Regions from separate parts of the Halalkalibacter sp. AB-rgal2 genome, predicted to be linked through region 1. Evidence: a T-box and tRNA genes for the amino acid it is inferred to sense, from the RefSeq annotation. Region 1 holds a T-box; the other holds one or more tRNA genes.
What was found. The T-box of region 1 lies ahead of ACERJO_RS16085 (valine--tRNA ligase). A T-box ahead of a tRNA ligase gene usually reads a tRNA of that ligase, here a tRNA-Val.
Positions count from the first base shown of each region.

Region 2: it encodes a tRNA-Val, which carries the amino acid that the T-box ahead of ACERJO_RS16085 (valine--tRNA ligase) is inferred to sense. The anticodon was not compared.

Region 1 is NZ_JBGUAV010000023.1:47,303-51,728, forward strand. Features, by position in the region: gene ACERJO_RS16070 (hypothetical protein) at 1-176, shown strand, start outside; gene ysxE (spore coat protein YsxE) at 173-1,171, shown strand; gene ACERJO_RS16080 (hypothetical protein) at 1,238-1,447, opposite strand; T-box leader at 1,593-1,813, shown strand; gene ACERJO_RS16085 (valine--tRNA ligase) at 1,897-4,426, shown strand, end outside.
Region 2 is NZ_JBGUAV010000033.1:12,063-16,488, reverse strand. Features, by position in the region: gene ACERJO_RS18915 (zf-HC2 domain-containing protein) at 1-14, opposite strand, end outside; gene sigW (RNA polymerase sigma factor SigW) at 31-594, opposite strand; gene ACERJO_RS18905 (SHOCT domain-containing protein) at 1,131-1,913, shown strand; tRNA gene ACERJO_RS18900 (tRNA-Ala) at 2,103-2,175, opposite strand; tRNA gene ACERJO_RS18895 (tRNA-Gly) at 2,186-2,257, opposite strand; tRNA gene ACERJO_RS18890 (tRNA-Lys) at 2,269-2,341, opposite strand; tRNA gene ACERJO_RS18885 (tRNA-Gln) at 2,374-2,448, opposite strand; tRNA gene ACERJO_RS18880 (tRNA-Tyr) at 2,460-2,544, opposite strand; tRNA gene ACERJO_RS18875 (tRNA-Val) at 2,565-2,640, opposite strand; tRNA gene ACERJO_RS18870 (tRNA-Glu) at 2,649-2,723, opposite strand; gene ACERJO_RS18865 (hypothetical protein) at 3,016-3,699, shown strand; gene ACERJO_RS18860 (peptidoglycan-binding protein) at 3,888-4,426, opposite strand, start outside.

The DNA.
Region 1 (4,426 bases):
AAATGCTCAGACCGTATGAATTAAACGACTGGCAAATAAATGTGGGAGATGGAGCGATCGATCGAGAGTCGTTTGAGGAAAGGTTTCAGCTTGTAAAGAAGGAATGGGATATTTCGAAACAGCTAGTTCGTATGATGAGTAAGATGATCGATAAAAAGAAGGTGTCTGTAACATGAGCTACGAATCAATTTTGTATTATTATGATTTATATCCACAAGAAATTGAAGAGCTAGGAAAAATAAAAAAAGTGACTACAAATCGTGGAGTGTTCGCTTTAAAGGAATCAAACATTTCAAGGCATCAGGCAGATGAATTTATACATTCCTTAAAGAAGCTAACGAAGCATGGTTATAACAAGCTTGTTCCTGTTTTACCAACAAAATATGGAGAATACACTGTATCAACACATCAGCACACCTATTATGTTATGCCTTGGATTGAGCCTGTTGAATATACAGCACGAGAATCGAAGGAAGAAAGGCTAGCTAGTCAGCTTGGAGCGATTCATCGTCTAACAGTGAAAACACAGCCCTTTTTAAAAGAGAATGTGGAACAGTCATATAATCAACTATTACAACGATGGGAGCTTAGGAGACTAGAATTAACTCGATTTGCTGATCAAGCAGAAAAGAGAACCTATATGTCACCATTTGAATTAACGTTTTTAACGCATGCATATATGTTAGATCAAATGGCTGAAACAGCGAAGGAGCACTTAAAGAAATGGTATGAACTATGTTTAGAAAAGGAAACGTATCGAACCGTGCTTTGTCATGGAAGAATGCAACGCTCCCATGCGATTTTTAATAATGAAAATGAGCCATTGTTATTGAATTTTGAACGGGCAGCGATTGACACACCAGCACGAGAATTAGCGAGCTTTTGCCGATATAGCTTTTCAAAGGGGTACTGGTCAGATGATGATATTTTGACCTGGTTTATGAGATATGAGGGACATTTACCTTTACTTGAAGAAGAAAAATACTTAACGTGTGCCTATTTGAACTTTCCAGAGCCGATTGCTTTTGCAGTGGAAGCTTATGTGCATTCACATCGATCGATGAAAGAGCTAGAACACGTTCAACGTTTAGAAAAACGATTAATGTCGATGCGCCGAGTGCAGCGAATCACACAAAAGTTGATCATCGTTCCAGATGAAGAAAAGCAGTGATTCATTTAACAAAATGGCACAGAAAAGAAGGTGATCTTTTCTGTGTCTATCGTTATTTGCGTTATGCTAAAATAATTTCATCTTTAATGAACAATAAAAGACAATCATCATTGTTAGTAAAATGACATCGAATGTTGTTGGAAATAATAAGGTTCGAATGAGCTGGAAAATAATGAGTGGAACTAATATTTGCATAAACATGAGCTTGCATTTTAACCACCAATTCGGTCGTCCAGGGTAAGGAGGCTTATACGGTTGGTATCGTTTATTGAACATGGTCATCCCACTTTCTAGCTTTCTCATACTACTACATTATGTGGTTTGTTTCCTTTGGGTGATTAAGATGTATAGGAAAGTAATAATGTGGATCGAGCTGTTCTTGACGTAGACAAACAGATCAACTAAAATATAATCACATATAATGATTGCAAAGAATAGGAAGAGTAAGCTCAGAACCTTTCAGAGAGAGAAATCAATAGCTGTGAGATTTCTTAAGATGTATGAGTTGAATGTCGCCTAGGAGCTGCTATGCTGAAAGTAAATGTAGGCTAGCCGGAGCTGACCGTTAACAGTTTGAGGTGTGTAGTTTTTTGACTACAAACAAAGGTGGTACCGCGAAATCAAACTCTCTTCGTCCTTTGGATGAGGGAGTTTTTTTATGCTGATTCAGCTCACTTTGCTTTCTCAGTATAAGCTACATAGAAAAAGGTTGGAGGTAAGTGTATATGGAAAATCAAGAACATTCAATGCCGACGAAATACAATCCACAGGAAACCGAAGCGAAATGGTATTCTTATTGGCTTGAAGGGAAATTCTTTGAAGCAACAGGAGGAGAAGATAAGGAATCTTACTCAATTGTCATTCCTCCACCGAATGTAACAGGTAAGCTACACTTAGGACATGCATGGGATACGACTTTACAAGATATATTAGTTCGTATGAAGCGAATGCAAGGCTATGATACGTTATGGTTACCTGGAATGGATCATGCGGGGATTGCCACACAGGCAAAGGTTGAAGCGAAGCTAAAGGAACAAGGGACAAGCCGTTATGAGCTTGGTCGTGAAGCCTTTTTAGAGAAATCATGGGAATGGAAGGAAGAATATGCGACGTTTATCCGTAATCAGTGGGCGAAGCTAGGTCTTTCACTTGATTATTCACGTGAACGTTTTACGCTTGATGAAGGACTTTCCAAGGCTGTCCGAGAAGTTTTCGTTTCATTGTACGAAAAAGGGTTAATCTATCGTGGAGAATATATTATTAACTGGGATCCGCAAACGAGAACCGCCTTATCAGATATTGAAGTTATTTATAAAGATGTTCAAGGTGCCTTCTATCATATGAGTTATCCATTAACAGAAGGGTCAGGTTCGATTGAGGTAGCGACGACACGACCTGAAACGATGCTTGGTGATACAGCAGTTGCTGTTCATCCAGAAGATGAACGTTATAAACACCTTATTGGTCAGACGGCGACGCTTCCGATTACAGGTAGGGAGATTCCAATTGTCGCCGATGATTATGTCGATATGGAATTTGGCTCTGGTGCAGTGAAAATTACACCCGCTCATGATCCGAATGACTTTGAAATTGGCAATCGTCATGACTTAGAACGTATTCTCGTCATGAATGAAGATGGAACGATGAATGAAAATGCTGGTCAGTATCAAGGTCTTGACCGCTTTGAATGTCGTAAGCAGCTTGTTCGTGATTTGCAGGAGCAAGGCGTTCTTTTCAAAATTGAAGAGCATATGCATTCGGTTGGCCATTCAGAGCGAAGCGGTGCGGTTGTTGAGCCGTATTTGTCGACGCAATGGTTTGTGAAAATGCAACCATTAGCTGATGCTGCAATCGATTTGCAACAGTCTGAAGAGGACAAAGTGAACTTTGTGCCAAATCGTTTTGAGAAAACGTACTTACGTTGGATGGAAAATATTCGTGATTGGTGTATTTCACGTCAACTTTGGTGGGGGCATCGAATTCCGGCTTGGTATCACAAAGAAACAGAAGAGGTGCACGTTGGACATGAAGCACCTGAGGATAGTGAAAATTGGGATCAAGATGAAGATGTATTAGATACATGGTTCAGCTCTGCGCTCTGGCCATTCTCGACAATGGGTTGGCCTGATGAAGACTCAAATGACTATAACCGTTATTATTCAACCAACGCCCTTGTGACAGGCTACGATATTATTTTCTTTTGGGTCTCTCGTATGATCTTCCAAGGGTTAGAATTTACGGATAAGAAACCATTTGAGAATGTATTAATCCATGGGCTTGTACGAGATTCAGAAGGTCGAAAGATGAGTAAGTCGTTAGGGAATGGTGTCGATCCGATGGACGTTATCGAAAAATACGGGGCTGATTCATTAAGGTTTTTCCTATCGACAGGCAGTTCCCCGGGAAATGATTTGCGTTTTTATTGGGAAAAGGTTGAATCAACGTGGAATTTCGGCAACAAAATATGGAACGCCTCTCGCTTTGCTTTAATGAATATGGAAGGGTTAAAAGTTGAGGATATTGATCTAACAGGTAAAAAATCAATTGCTGATAAATGGATTCTAACTCGACTTCAACATACGATTGGTGACGTGACTCGTTTAATGGACGCGTATGAATTTGGTGAAGTGGGCCGAATTCTCTACAACTTTATTTGGGATGATTTCTGTGACTGGTATATTGAAATGGCGAAGCTACCATTATACGGAGAGGATGAAGCAGCCAAGCATACGACTCGTTCCGTATTAGCGTATGTTTTAGATGAGACGATGCGATTATTACATCCGATGATGCCATTTATTACCGAGGAAATATGGCAACATCTACCACACAAAGGTAAATCTATAACCGTTAGTTCTTGGCCTGTTAAGAAGGATGAATGGATCTTTGATGAAGCTGTAAAGGATATGGACTTATTAAAAGATATTATCCGTTCTGTACGTAATACACGAGCGGAACTAAATGTTCCAATGAGTAAGCAAATTGAGCTTCTTATTCATGCTTCAACAGATGAAGTGATGGACCAACTAAATCGTGGAAAGAGCTATATTGAGAAGTTCTGTAATCCTGAAACATTAACGATGGCTGTTGGCTTATCTGCTCCAGAGAAATCTATGTCACAAGTGTTAACGGGAGTAGAATTGTACCTGCCGTTAGCTGGTTTACTTGACTTGGATGCCGAAATCGCTCGTTTAGAAAAAGAGCTGCAAAAACTCGATAAAGAAGTTGAACGAGTAGAAAAGAAATTGAACAACC
Region 2 (4,426 bases), on a different contig from region 1:
TTTTCGCATGTCATCCAAAGGCCCCCCTTTCTACATGTGGCGCATTCTCTTACGTAACGCCTCTCTCCCTCTATGAACTCTTGTTTTCACAGTGGCAGGCGGCATATCTAATATTTCGCTTATCTCATTTATAGAGAGGTCTTCAATGTACTTCAATATGATAGCGGTTCGGTATTTGATCGGTAATTGATTAATTTCATTCTGAACCCAATCCTGCAGTTCCCTTGTTACGACTTGATCCTCAGGCAGCTCCTCATCTGCAGCTAGCTGTGATTCAAACGTCACGCCATCTGTCCCCTTCACTTCATCCTGCAAGTGAAAGTCTGGCTTCTTTTTCCGCAAGCGATCGATCGATACATTCGTCGCAATTCGAAAAAGCCATGTCGAGAACTTTCTATTTATATCATAGCGATCGATATTTGTATAGGCACGCAAAAATGCTTCTTGAGCGACATCTTGTGCTTCATGAACATTGCCGAGCATGCGATAACAGATTTGATAGACTTTATCTTTATATAGCTCAACAATTTCAGCAAATGCCTCTTGATCGCCTTTTCTCACTTCCCCAATTAATCGTTTAATTGTACTCTCCATCTCTCATATCCCTACCTAAACGGTTCTGACATCATATACGCATCAACCTTCATCAAGGTTTCAATCTTTTTAATAATATCATAAAATAACAGTATTTAGGTTAGGATTTCCTTCTTTTTTCCTGTCATGTTCACTCTATAGCTCTAAAAGGGGTTCTTCTTTCTAATAGAGTAAATTTTTGGAGGGAGGAGAGTATATTTCACCTGAATTCATATTATAAGCAACCTCAATTAACACACCAAATAATTAATTTTTCAGGGAGTATCTCCGAAAATTCGCAGACAACGTAATAATGATTACCTTCGTTTAATTATAGCTCCATCTAATTAACCCCCCTTCAAATGAACTAAGACTACCTTATCGTCTAAATCTCTAAGCATCTGCAGTTAATATGATTCTCTTTTCCCATGATGTTTTCATTAAGTAAAAGACGTTTGATTTAGTAATTGATAGCGCAATAGGAAAATGTTAGTATTTATTGTGATAAGTAAGAATTTGTTACTTAATTTTCGATACTTATAATAAGGAGTGATGTTATGGGTTTTTTTAGTTTAAAAGCAGTTTGTGCTGTATGTGATCAAGAGGCTGGTTTAAACAGATACAGAATAGCAGAAAAAAATTGGATATGCCCGAGTTGCTTTAAAAAAGCAGGCTTGAAAAAAATCGGACAAATGAACAAACCAATTAATAAAATGACCAAAGATGACGTAAACGCTGCTATTGAAGCAAAAATAAAAAATGAAATTGAACTCAGTAATTTTTCCCCTACCAAAAGCATCGGGAGTTTTATGGAATTTGATGACAACAACAAAAAATGGTTAGCGCTTTCTTCTTTTCTGGGAAAAAGAAATAAGTCTACCGTTTATAATTACAGTGATATCATAGACTTTGAATTATTAGAAGATGGAGAATCAGTGGCTCAAGGTGGACTAGGTAAGGCGCTTATAGGTGGAGCTTTATTCGGCGGGACTGGTGCAATAGTCGGTGGAATAACCGGCAAAAGAAAGAATACAAATGTGTGTAACAGCTTAAAACTAAAAATTACTGTTAATGACTTTCATAGTCCAACTGTTTATGTCAATTTTATTGAGTCCTCGACCAAAAGAAACGGATTTATTTTCAAAAATATATATGACAGTGCCCAGGAATGCTTATCAACCTTACAACTTATCTGCGATGGGCAAAAAAACGACAACCATCAAAATGAACACAAAACTTCTGATGCAGATGAACTTATAAAATTTAAACAGTTATTAGATGCAGGGGCAATTAGCCAAGAAGAGTACGACATTAAAAAAAGTGAAATATTAGGAACATAGCCTATTAATGCATGATGTAAATGTTGTTGTAATATAAATCCACCTGCTTCGCTTTTTAACTTGTTAATGAAAGCAGGAAGCTCACCTCTCTTTCATTAACAAAAGACTATCCTGGTTTATTACTAGTGCTCAACAAAAAGGTGTTTAAAAGGATCCGCACTCCTTTTAAACACCTTTTGTTTATTTAAGTGGAGCCTAGCGGGATCGAACCGCTGACCTCCTGCGTGCAAAGCAGGCGCTCTCCCAGCTGAGCTAAGGCCCCGTTATGTAGAAGCGGAAGACGAGATTCGAACTCGCGACCCCCACCTTGGCAAGGTGGTGTTCTACCACTGAACTACTTCCGCATTGTTAAAAATGAGCCATGAAGGACTCGAACCTTCGACCCTCTGATTAAAAGTCAGATGCTCTACCAACTGAGCTAATGGCTCGAAAGGCAATCATCTTGCCTAAAAGATAATCTTGGCTGGGCTAGCAGGATTCGAACCTACGCATGACGGAATCAAAATCCGTTGCCTTACCGCTTGGCGATAGCCCATTAAACAAACATGGTGGAGGGGGACGGATTCGAACCGCCGAACCCGGAGGGAGCGGATTTACAGTCCGCCGCGTTTAGCCACTTCGCTACCCCTCCACTATTATTGTACAATCTGATGGTGGAGGATGACGGGATCGAACCGCCGACCCCCTGCTTGTAAGGCAGGTGCTCTCCCAGCTGAGCTAATCCTCCAATATGTATGGTGACCCGTACGGGATTCGAACCCGTGTTACCGCCGTGAAAGGGCGGTGTCTTAACCGCTTGACCAACGGGCCAGCTTGTACTTTCATACTGACAAAAAATATTATAGCTAAATCGGTCATTGAAGGCAAGAGATTTTTATAAAAAATATGTAAAACCAATATGAATCTTTAAAATTCTTAACCAGCTAAACAAACATAATTTATATCCCCTTCCATTTGTATATTTATACCTATTATCAAACTCATCCTAATAATACTAATTTACCAATTATTATAAATAAAGAACTTTTTTTCCTTAAAAACTTCCTTTCAGTAGAAAATTAGTATAATCTATCATTTACAAAAGAGAAAGGAGAGATTTTTGATGAAAAAATGTTTGTTTGGCTTACTTTTCATTTTTCTAAGTTGCACAATCATTGCTTGTAGTAATGAAGATGCAAGCACCACTGAAAATGCAATTGAGGAAGACGATCATGATCATTCCTCAGAAGAGCGTACACTGGAGGATACTGAACACGAAGAAAATGCTACAGATGTAGAAGCTGCAGCCGAGAGTAATGACATTCCCGAAGAAAATACAGTTGAAAGTGATGAAGGTATATTTACATTACTTAAAATTAATGAAGACATTGAAACACTAGAAGTGGGACCATTGACATTGTACATTTCACACGTTGGGATCACAACTGGTCAACTTAAGGGAGATTTCTCTCAACATATGGGGACTGACTACATTGAAATTATTGACTTTGACTTTAGCATTGTAAACAATTCTGAAGAAACGGTTATCTTCAACACAGATAACGCTACTTTAACAACAAGTACAGATGAACAACTTGAAGTTGATTTAAGAATAAACGAATATTTAGATTCAGGTTCTACGGATGAAGAGTATGCTGGAGGTGAAAGAAAGCATGGATACATCATGTTTTCCCTTGAGAGCTCTTTAGCAGCGGATGTCGAATGGGTACAAATCCATATTGATGCTCCGATGGATGAAGAGAAGAATAAAATAGGCGAAGATATAGAGCTTAGAGTCGAATTTTAATACATAAAGGATTTCTATTATTCATTACGTTTCGAATTTAATTCATGCTTCCGTTATATAGGTGTTTTCCTTAAGTAGATTCTTACTAGAAACAAAAATCTTCTTTAATAAATAAGAATAGCTCCCAATAAAAAACTGATTCATAAAGAGTTGGTTTTTTATTGGGAGCTTTTTTCTATCTAAATTCCTCAATCAAACAACTGCCCCCACGTTTGTTGGCCTACAATCCCATCCACTTGAATACGTTGTGATTGTTGGTACATCCTTACAGCAGAACGTGTCCTATTACCATAGATTCCATCAATAGAACCAGGATCAAATCCAAGAACTTTAATACGACCTTGCACATATCGAACATCGTCTCCTCTCAATAGAGGAGATCCTACACGTAATAATCTTCGGTAATGAATCGCTTGGTGATACTTAACATATGGTGCATTGGCCGAGCACCAATCAAGGCTGCCTATATGAAATAATTGTCCTTGCTTGGCGTAAACCTTAACAATCATTCCCCGGGTTAATTGTCCAGTTACCGTCGATGTAAACGATGGCTCTTTACGTCTATTTAATGTTGATGATAGAACTTCAACGAATCCATTAATTTTCTTACTTCCTTTAACGTCAGCTTCAGATAAGTTAAAATTGATCACTTGACCGACACGTAATTGAGTAGGGTCCACATCAGGATTCGCACGTCTGAGATCGTCTACTGTCACACCAGCAGCAC